DNA from 2 places in the Lysinibacillus fusiformis genome. Region 1 is predicted to be linked to the other one. Evidence: riboswitches for the same ligand, from Rfam matches in the RefSeq annotation. Region 1 holds a riboswitch; the other holds the start of a gene.
The links. Region 1 has a riboswitch for preQ1 ahead of JTI58_RS11525 (QueT transporter family protein). Riboswitches for the same ligand answer to the same signal wherever they lie in the genome.

Region 1 (4,431 bases):
GGAATTCCTTATATTGTTGTGTACGGCATGACAGAAACTACTCCAATCGTGGCACTTTCCAACTATATGTCATGGATGGATGATTGGCCGATTGAAAAACGTATTGAAGCTCGAGCGATGCAAGGGATGACGATGGCAGGTATCGAATCTAGTATCATTAATGAGAAGGGTGAAGTACCTTGGGATGGCGAAACAATGGGGGAATTGCGTTTAAGAGGTCCATGGATTTCTAACGAATACTATCGGGATGAACGAACAGCAGATGCCTATCGAGATGGCTGGTTATATACTGGTGATATTGCAGTACGAACAGAGGATGGCTTTATTAAAATTACGGACCGTACGAAGGATCTTATTAAATCAGGTGGCGAATGGATTTCCTCTGTTGATTTGGAAAATGCACTGATGACACATGATGCAGTTTTAGAAGCGGCTGTCATTGCCATGCCTCATGCTAAATGGCAGGAGCGTCCATTAGCTTGTGTGGTATTGAAAGAGGGACAATCAGTAACTGAACATGAGCTTCTTGCCTTTTTAGAAAATCAATTTGCCAAATGGTGGGTACCAGATGCAGTCGTATTTTTAGAGGAAATTCCAAAGACATCTGTTGGAAAATTTCTGAAAGCAAAGCTGCGAGATAATGTAGCAGATTTTTATCCTAGATCATTGGTATAGTTAAAAGAGCGATTTCCCTAAACGGAAGTCGCTCTTTTATTGAGTTATTTAGTTAACATGTGGAAAACTTGTTCAACGTCTTTATCACCACGACCAGAGATATTAATAATAATGCTTTCCTCAGGTGATAAAGTTGGTGCTAATTTTAGAGCATGTGCGACTGCATGTGAGCTTTCAAGAGCAGGAATAATACCTTCAACCTTGGAAAGTACTTGGAATGCTTCTAAAACTTCTTCATTGGTCACGGTCACATACTCAGCACGACCAATTGTTTTCAAATGGCTATGCTCAGGTCCAGCACCGGGATAATCTAAACCAGCTGCTATTGAATAGGTTGGGAGCGGATTACCGTCTGCGTCCTGCAGCACTAAGCATTTGAAGCCGTGTAGCTCACCTGGTGTTCCTTCGTTTAAGGTAGCAGCTTGATCCGGCTCTATTCCAATAAGGCGAACATCTTCGTCTGCAATATAGTCAGCAAATGCCCCAATGGCATTACTACCACCGCCGACACAGGCAAGAACCGCTGTTGGAAGCTTTCCTTCTTTCTCTAAAATCTGTTCACGACTTTCGCGGCTAATCACTGATTGAAAATGTTTAACCATTGTAGGGAAGGGATGTGGACCAACTGCTGAACCTAATAAATAGAACGTAGTTTCATAGTTTTCTACTAAGTCAGCAAATGCTTCATCAACTGCATCCTTTAGGCGACCCTGCCCTTTATCAACCGCTACGACTTTCGCGCCAAGAAGCTCCATGCGAAATACGTTCAATGCCTGACGCTTTGTATCCTCCAAGCCCATATAAATCGTGCAATCCATTCCAAACATGGCACAAGCTGTAGCTGTTGCTACACCATGTTGACCTGCACCTGTTTCGGCAATCACGCGGTTTGCTCCCATACGTTTGGCTAGTAAGATCTGTCCTAGTACATTATTGATTTTATGTGAGCCTGTATGGTTAAGGTCTTCACGTTTTAAATAAATTTTTGCACCACCCAATTGCTTTGTTAAATTTTCTGCAAAATAAAGAGGGGATTTACGACCAACATATTCACGGAAATAGTAATCTAATTCTTGCTTAAAGTCATCATCCTCTTTATACTTTTGAAAATTCTCATCTAGTATATTTAAAACATTTTGAAGCTCCTTTGGAACAAAGCTTCCACCAAATTCACCGAAATATCCCTTTTTCTCTACTATTGTACTCATCTTTACTCGACTCCTCTATGCTAATTTTTCCATAAAAAAAAGCCACTCCAATCCCTCATAAAAAGGACGAGTAACCGTGGTGCCACCTTTATTCGCAATTTTTGCGCGCTTTCCTGCTCCGGTAACGGGGAGCAAATCGGCCTTACATTTGATAAGGCTGCTCTGAAGTCCATTCACAAGTCTGTACTACTGGTTCACACCACCCACCAGCTCTCTTGAAGTAACAATGCTTGCTACTACTCTTCTTCCTTGCATTTATTAGAAAGAATTGTAGAATATTTTCAGAATAGTGTCAAGAAAAAAGACGAATCTAAAAAGACCCGTCAGTTAAATCAAATTATTAAAGTGAAGGCGTTTGTTTAATACATACATAATCGGCGCACCAACAGCTAATACAACAAATTCACCCGCCGCTACTGTTAGCCAAGTCCAAAAGAATGGCAGCTCTAAGGCTAAGTTCAGCTCAAAGGCAATGATAAACATGGTGCATGTAAATAGCAATGTATTAATAATTAAACGTGCCCATATATTTTTGACAAATTTACAGATTAAAATAAACAGGCCAAGTGTAATCATTGAATGACCTACACCAAACACTAAATCGTAAATGCCAAGTGGTGAAAAGAGATTAGAGATCAATACACCAATAATAATCCCTACGGCAAAGCGTGGATTAAATGCTACTAAATGGTTAAACATCTCGGATACTCGGAACTGTACCTCCGTAAAACCAAATGGTGCAACAAGCATGGTCACAGCTATATAGAGAGCCGCAATGATACCACTTGCTGCTAAAAATTTTATTTTCATATTCATTTCTCCTTAGTTTTTTTTCGTGGGATGGTTACGAACCACGGTGCTTTCACACAAGTAAATATTTTATTATACATATCTAGTAGAAGTCAAATGTCAGACTTTGTCTATAATGTCCTATCGTCGCAAAATTGTCATAAATATTTTTTACTATGTTGAAAAAAGAAATAGAATAACTAAAACAGCGTAGTTTAGCGGTTTAAAGCGCCAAATTGAATGAAAAACTAAAATATTTTGTCACTTTTAAAAGTCAGAACATTCATAATGTTGTTGACTGAGCTCGATAATAACGATAATATAGCGATACATTCACACTTTGTTTGGATAAAGTGCGGTAGATATTTGAGAACATAATCGGGGGGATTATTTGTGAAAAGCAATGTGAAGAAGCTATCATTCCTTCTTTTTGGATTAGTGTTACTACTTGCTGCTTGTGGTAGTGGTGGCTCTAGTACAACAGATTCAAAAGGAAATGAAACAAACAATGCAAGTGAGAGCGGAAATGCAGACGATAAAACATATAAAATCGGGATTACTCAAATTGTTGAGCATCCATCGTTAAACGCAGCAACGGAAGGCTTTAAAAAAGCAATTGAAGATGCTGGCTTAAAAGTTGAATACGATCCACAAATTGCGCAAGGAGATAACAGCCTTAACACAACGATTGCTAACAATCTAGTGAGTGCAAACGTAGATTTAATTTTTGCTAACTCTACACCTTCTGCACAAGCAGCTGCAACAGCAACAAGTGATATTCCAATTATTTTCACATCGGTTACAGATGCTGTTGGTGCACAGTTAATCGACTCAATGGAGAAGCCAGGGAAAAATATTACAGGCACAATTGATCTACATCCTGAAACGATTTCTAAAACAGTAGCATTCTTACAAGACCTTGGTGCGAAAAAAGTAGGGATGGTCTACAATGCGGGTGAGCAAAACTCAGTTGCACAAGTTTCAGAAGTGAAAAAGGTTATGGATGAACAAGGTTTAACGGTGGTAGAAGCATCAGCATCCACTTCAGCAGATGTAAAGCAAGCGACAGAATCTCTAATTGGTAAAGTAGATGCTTTCTATATTATTACTGATAACACAGTAGTTTCTGCTTTAGAATCGGTAATTGATGTTGCCAATACGAATAAATTACCATTAGTCGTAGGAGAATTAGATTCTGTGGCACGTGGTGGTTTAGCTGCTTATGGATTTGAATATTTCGATATCGGTTATGAAGCAGGTCAAATGGCTGTGAAAATTTTAAAAGGTGAAGCAACACCTGCTGATACACCAGCACAATATCCTCAAAATCTGAAACTATTAATCAATAAAAAAGTAGCGGATGATTTAGGAATCGAAATGAAAGATTCTTGGGGTGCAGAAATTCTAGAAAAGTAAAACGAAGCGGGGGAGAACTATCCCCGCTTTATCTTCATTTTACAAGCGATATAAATAATTAAGAGATTTAGGAGATGATTCAACGATGTTTTTAGCATTATTTGGCGCAGTGGAGCAAGGAATCATCTATGCAATTATGGCACTTGGTGTATATTTAACATTTCGGGTGTTAGATTTTCCGGATTTAACGGTTGATGGAAGCTTTGTAACAGGGGCGGCAACGGCAGCAACAATGGTTTTGCTTGGCTACCACCCAATCTTAGCGACTTTAGTGGCAATTGTTGCTGGATTTATTGCTGGATGTATGACAGGAATTCTTCACACGAAAGGAAAGATTAATCCA
Region 2 (4,431 bases), 600 kb from region 1:
ATTGTTTTAAATGTTATTGGGTTTGTACCACATTCAAGGGGTGGATGGGATAGTAGTTCACTTATTTATGCAATCTATGAGACCTTTTTATGTACAGGACTTTCAATTGGTTTAATTGAATTATTTCAACGTAAATTAAATAGAGAATCAAAATGGATGGAGATTCTAGCCAAAAATTCCTTTTGTGTTTATATAATTCATATTCCGGTTTTAATTGGAATTCAATATATTTTAATTAGTGTACCTGTTTCAGGCTATATAAAATTTGTATTAGCATCACTATTGGGGATTGTATTTAGCCATTTAATATCGTATTTTATTATTCGAAAATTACCGGTTATTAGTCTACTATTCTCTGGTACAAATCATAGACGTTCTCAAAGTTTAGTCGATAAATTTAATAAGAAGAGTATATATTAGTTCTCTGCTTGTCTCCAATTCTCTCTTTGACAACATACCTGCGAGTTTTTATAACCCAGGCTATTCTCGCAGGATTACTTTGGATATCAACAGGATCTTTATGAAGATATTCCTTTAAAGAAAACATCAAAACTCATCATAAGTTGTGTAATAAGATCATCTTCGCCTCCACCAAGACACCAGTGGGTTAATACACCAATAAACATTTGAATAGTTAAGTCTGCCAGTGTTTCAGGGGGTAATTTTTGTGTAAATTCCCCCGTTTCTTGTCCATGTTTAAAAATTGGTATCAATAAAGCACGAAGATTATTCATATTATCTATGTGATTATTTAAATTATTAGCACTTGAGAGAGTTGCCATTAAAGTTGCTCTTCTTAATGACCTTGTATAGTTTAAATTATGTACGATATTAATTAACGAAGAGAGTAGTTTAGGCACAACTGGACTTGTGATATTCATTAATTTTTCAGCTTCCGAATAGATTGAAATTCTTTCGAAATCTTCTATGACTGCCTCTTTTGTAGGAAAATAATTAAAAAAAGTTCCCTTAGAAACTCCAACTAATTTCACAATATCTTCAACCTTTGTCGACTCATATCCATTTTCTGAAAATAATTTGAAAGCGGCGTTTGTTATAGCTAATTTAGTTTGTCTTTTCTTTTCTTCCCTTCCCAAATTTATTCACTCCATTTCTTACAATAACGTTATTATTAATTCTACTATAAATAACTGTTTAAAAAGTAATTATTGTTTTAATAATACGTATTAAGAAAAACAGACAGCTAATATTGATATGCTCCCAATTAGGTAGACAAATAAAAAATTCATCTTATCTAATTGGGGGCATTTTTGTATGGCCTTTTATAAACATCCCGAAGAATTAATGTTACCTATTGTTCATTTATATCAAGACACTAGCGTTGCATTAAAATAGCTTAGGTTTTAATTTGAGTCTGAATTTTTTGTAAAAGTTTATGGATTTTCCTAAGGAACTTTTGAGCATTCAGCAATTTACAGGGAGTGACAGCATCCTAAATCTTCGAATACTTAGCTACATATGAATGAATATAATATACTCAAAAAGAAGTTTATTTGATCCTGTGGCGCTACCACCAGGTAGTGTGACTGCTTCTTGCGTTAACTAATAGACATCCCCCATAACCTCTGAGGATACTCCTCTAGCTTTTAATTCTCCAAGGTTCGAGTTGCTTTTTTTTAATCCTCTATCTACGGTTATAGTTTCTCTTTTCAAATATGCATTAAGAAAAAGATTAAAACATATTTTGTCATAGTCTTTTCCTTATACCCACTTATCAATGTGGCGTCATGCTTCGAAGATATTTTCCATGATTTTGCAGGGGATCCAAATAGCCTCACTTCTTTAGTTCGACCCGTTCAGCTACCACATTCAATACACAGATAGATGCGGCTCCTAACTATTACTTCCTTATGAGTGACACACAGCACTCCGTTTGTCTCGAATGCATGCTACATAAATAATGGCACTTAAAGTATTAAATATATATATAGTTTACGTTTAATCTTTGTGATATTTAGGGTGTTTTTGGGAAAAATGTTTATATAAATTGCAGTTAATCAATACAAATCAGATCGGTTACATTTGCTTCATACAAATGTGCCTGTTTTTTTAAAAACTACCTTTACTTATGATTAGGTTCACCGTAATGTATCTAAATGAGGTTTATTCTTCTTTTCGACAGTAAAAAAAACAGAGAGGCTTTCCAAAATACTAGAACAGCTTCCGATGCTCAAGTATTTTGTAGTTCCAAACTATTTTAAAGTTGTAATTCCTCAAGTTATAGACAAAAAGGATGAATATAATGAAATATAATAAATCAATTATGCTAAAGCTAATCAATGAACATCGAACATTGCATGATGAATTAAAAAAGCTAAAATCTGAAATGGGTTTAGAGAAAAATTTTGCAGTAAAGGCATTGTATCATTCATATGTTGCAGAGGATGGTCCTTATATGAAAGAATATCAGGATTTAGAGCGATTATAAATCGGGGTGCTACTAACAAATGGTTAGCAGGATAAGTGGAAATCTTTAGTTTAAATGATTCAAGAATTTCGGAAACATTTTTCTATTTTCATTAAAACCACACTTTATTATGATACAGTTCTTCGTGACTAGTCTAAGTGCAGTTTTCATATTGCTTGTAAGTCGTATTCCATAGGGTAAGATTTTATAAAAAAATGTATTTGACGTGCTGTACTATTTTTTGTACGATATTGAAGAAAAGAATGCCCGGACTAGAACGGGAGAGGTTCATAGCTGATACCCTCTATAAAAAACTATGGAAACATGACAATATGCCATGTCCATATCGGACGTGGCTTTTTTATGTTTTACTTATGTTTTAATAGACTGATTGGTGATGCCTCTCTTGAAAAGTGTTGGGAAACATTTTTACAAGGAGGTTTTTTTATGTCTGGCAGAAGTCATGAAGAAGGATTAAAGGATTTAACCCTATTAGGTAATCAAGGTACAAAGTATTCCTATGATTATGCACCTGAGGTATTAGAGGCAGTGGATAATCTACATGCCAATCGAGATTATTTCGTTAAGTTTAATTGTCCCGAGTTCACTAGTTTATGCCCGCTGACAAATCAGCCGGATTTTGCCACGATGTACATCTCGTATATCCCGGATAAAAAAATTGTTGAGAGTAAATCACTAAAATTGTATTTATTCAGTTTTAGAAATCACGGCGATTTCCATGAAGATTGCGTCAATATCATTATGAATGATTTAATTGCATTGCTTGATCCACGATATATTGAGGTTTGGGGGAAATTTACTCCACGTGGGGGTATCTCGATCGATCCATGGTGTAACTATGGGAAGCCAGGAACGAAATATGAAGAAATCGCCAAATATCGTTTAATGAACCACGATCTTAATCCAGAAAAAATTGATAATCGATAAATGAAGATTTGAATAGTTCAATCAAGAAAGAGGTTTTTAGCTACCCTCTTTAAAAAACTAAGAAGAAAGCAGCACTTTTTCTTAGAGTGCTGTTTTTTTGATATAAGGGAGTTTTATAGATGAAGCAGGAAAAAGCAATTGTTGTATTTAGTGGAGGTCAGGACAGTACAACTTGTTTGTTTTGGGCAAAAGAACGTTTTGAAGAGGTTGAGGCAGTCACTTTTGATTATGGTCAAAGGCATCGTCTTGAAATAGAATGTGCAAAAGAGATAGCGAGTGAACTTGGAATCAGGCATCATATGCTTGATATGTCACTCCTGAACCAGCTTGCTCCGAATGCTTTGACACGACAAGATATTAAAGTAGAAGACGGAGATAATGGTGAGCTGCCATCGACTTTTGTTCCTGGTCGAAATCTTCTCTTTCTTTCATTTGCAGGTGTTTTAGCGAGTCAAATAGGAGCTAAGCATATCGTGACTGGCGTTTGTGAAACAGATTTTAGCGGATATCCAGATTGCCGAGATGTTTTTATTAAATCCTTGAATGTAACGTTAAATTTATCGATGGATGATTCTTTTGTAATTGATACACCGTTGATGTGGCTGAATAAGGCACAGACATGGGAGCTTGCTGATCAGTTCGGGGCATTGGATTTTGTTCGAGAAAGAACGTTGACTTGCTATAACGGTGTCATAGCTGATGGTTGCGGTGAATGCCCAGCATGTAAACTACGAAAAAAAGGACTTGATGAGTATTTGCGTTATAGGAAGGAGTCTTAAAGCATGTCAGATTTTAAAATCGTCGAGAGACTCCAAAAAATTGATGTGGATATTCAAAAAAATCAATTGAACTATCATGCAAAGCGTGTTCTCGTAAGCAAGGAATTTACCTTCGATGCTGCTCATCATTTACATGATTATGAAGGGAAATGTAAAAATCTGCACGGTCATACCTATCGTGTAGTATTAGGGCTGAGTGGCTACACAGATGAACGTGGTTTGCTGATTGATTTTGGCGATATAAAAGAAATATGGAAACAAAAAATAGAGATTCAT

Region 2: it holds a riboswitch for preQ1, as region 1 does, so the genes downstream of both, queF (preQ(1) synthase) here and JTI58_RS11525 (QueT transporter family protein) in region 1, are expected to answer to the same signal.

The regions. Positions count from the first base shown of each region.
Region 1 is NZ_CP070490.1:2,348,786-2,353,216, forward strand. Features, by position in the region: gene JTI58_RS11515 (long-chain fatty acid--CoA ligase) at 1-675, shown strand, start outside; gene trpB (tryptophan synthase subunit beta) at 720-1,883, opposite strand; T-box leader at 1,943-2,142, opposite strand; gene JTI58_RS11525 (QueT transporter family protein) at 2,211-2,693, opposite strand; PreQ1 riboswitch class I at 2,700-2,744, opposite strand; gene JTI58_RS11530 (ABC transporter substrate-binding protein) at 3,066-4,088, shown strand; gene JTI58_RS11535 (ABC transporter permease) at 4,174-4,431, shown strand, end outside.
Region 2 is NZ_CP070490.1:1,749,088-1,753,518, reverse strand. Features, by position in the region: gene JTI58_RS08710 (acyltransferase family protein) at 1-420, shown strand, start outside; gene JTI58_RS08705 (TetR/AcrR family transcriptional regulator) at 519-1,097, opposite strand; gene JTI58_RS08700 (hypothetical protein) at 2,264-2,449, shown strand; PreQ1 riboswitch class I at 2,706-2,752, shown strand; gene queF (preQ(1) synthase) at 2,876-3,376, shown strand; PreQ1 riboswitch class I at 3,400-3,443, shown strand; gene queC (7-cyano-7-deazaguanine synthase QueC) at 3,496-4,155, shown strand; gene queD (6-carboxytetrahydropterin synthase QueD) at 4,159-4,431, shown strand, end outside.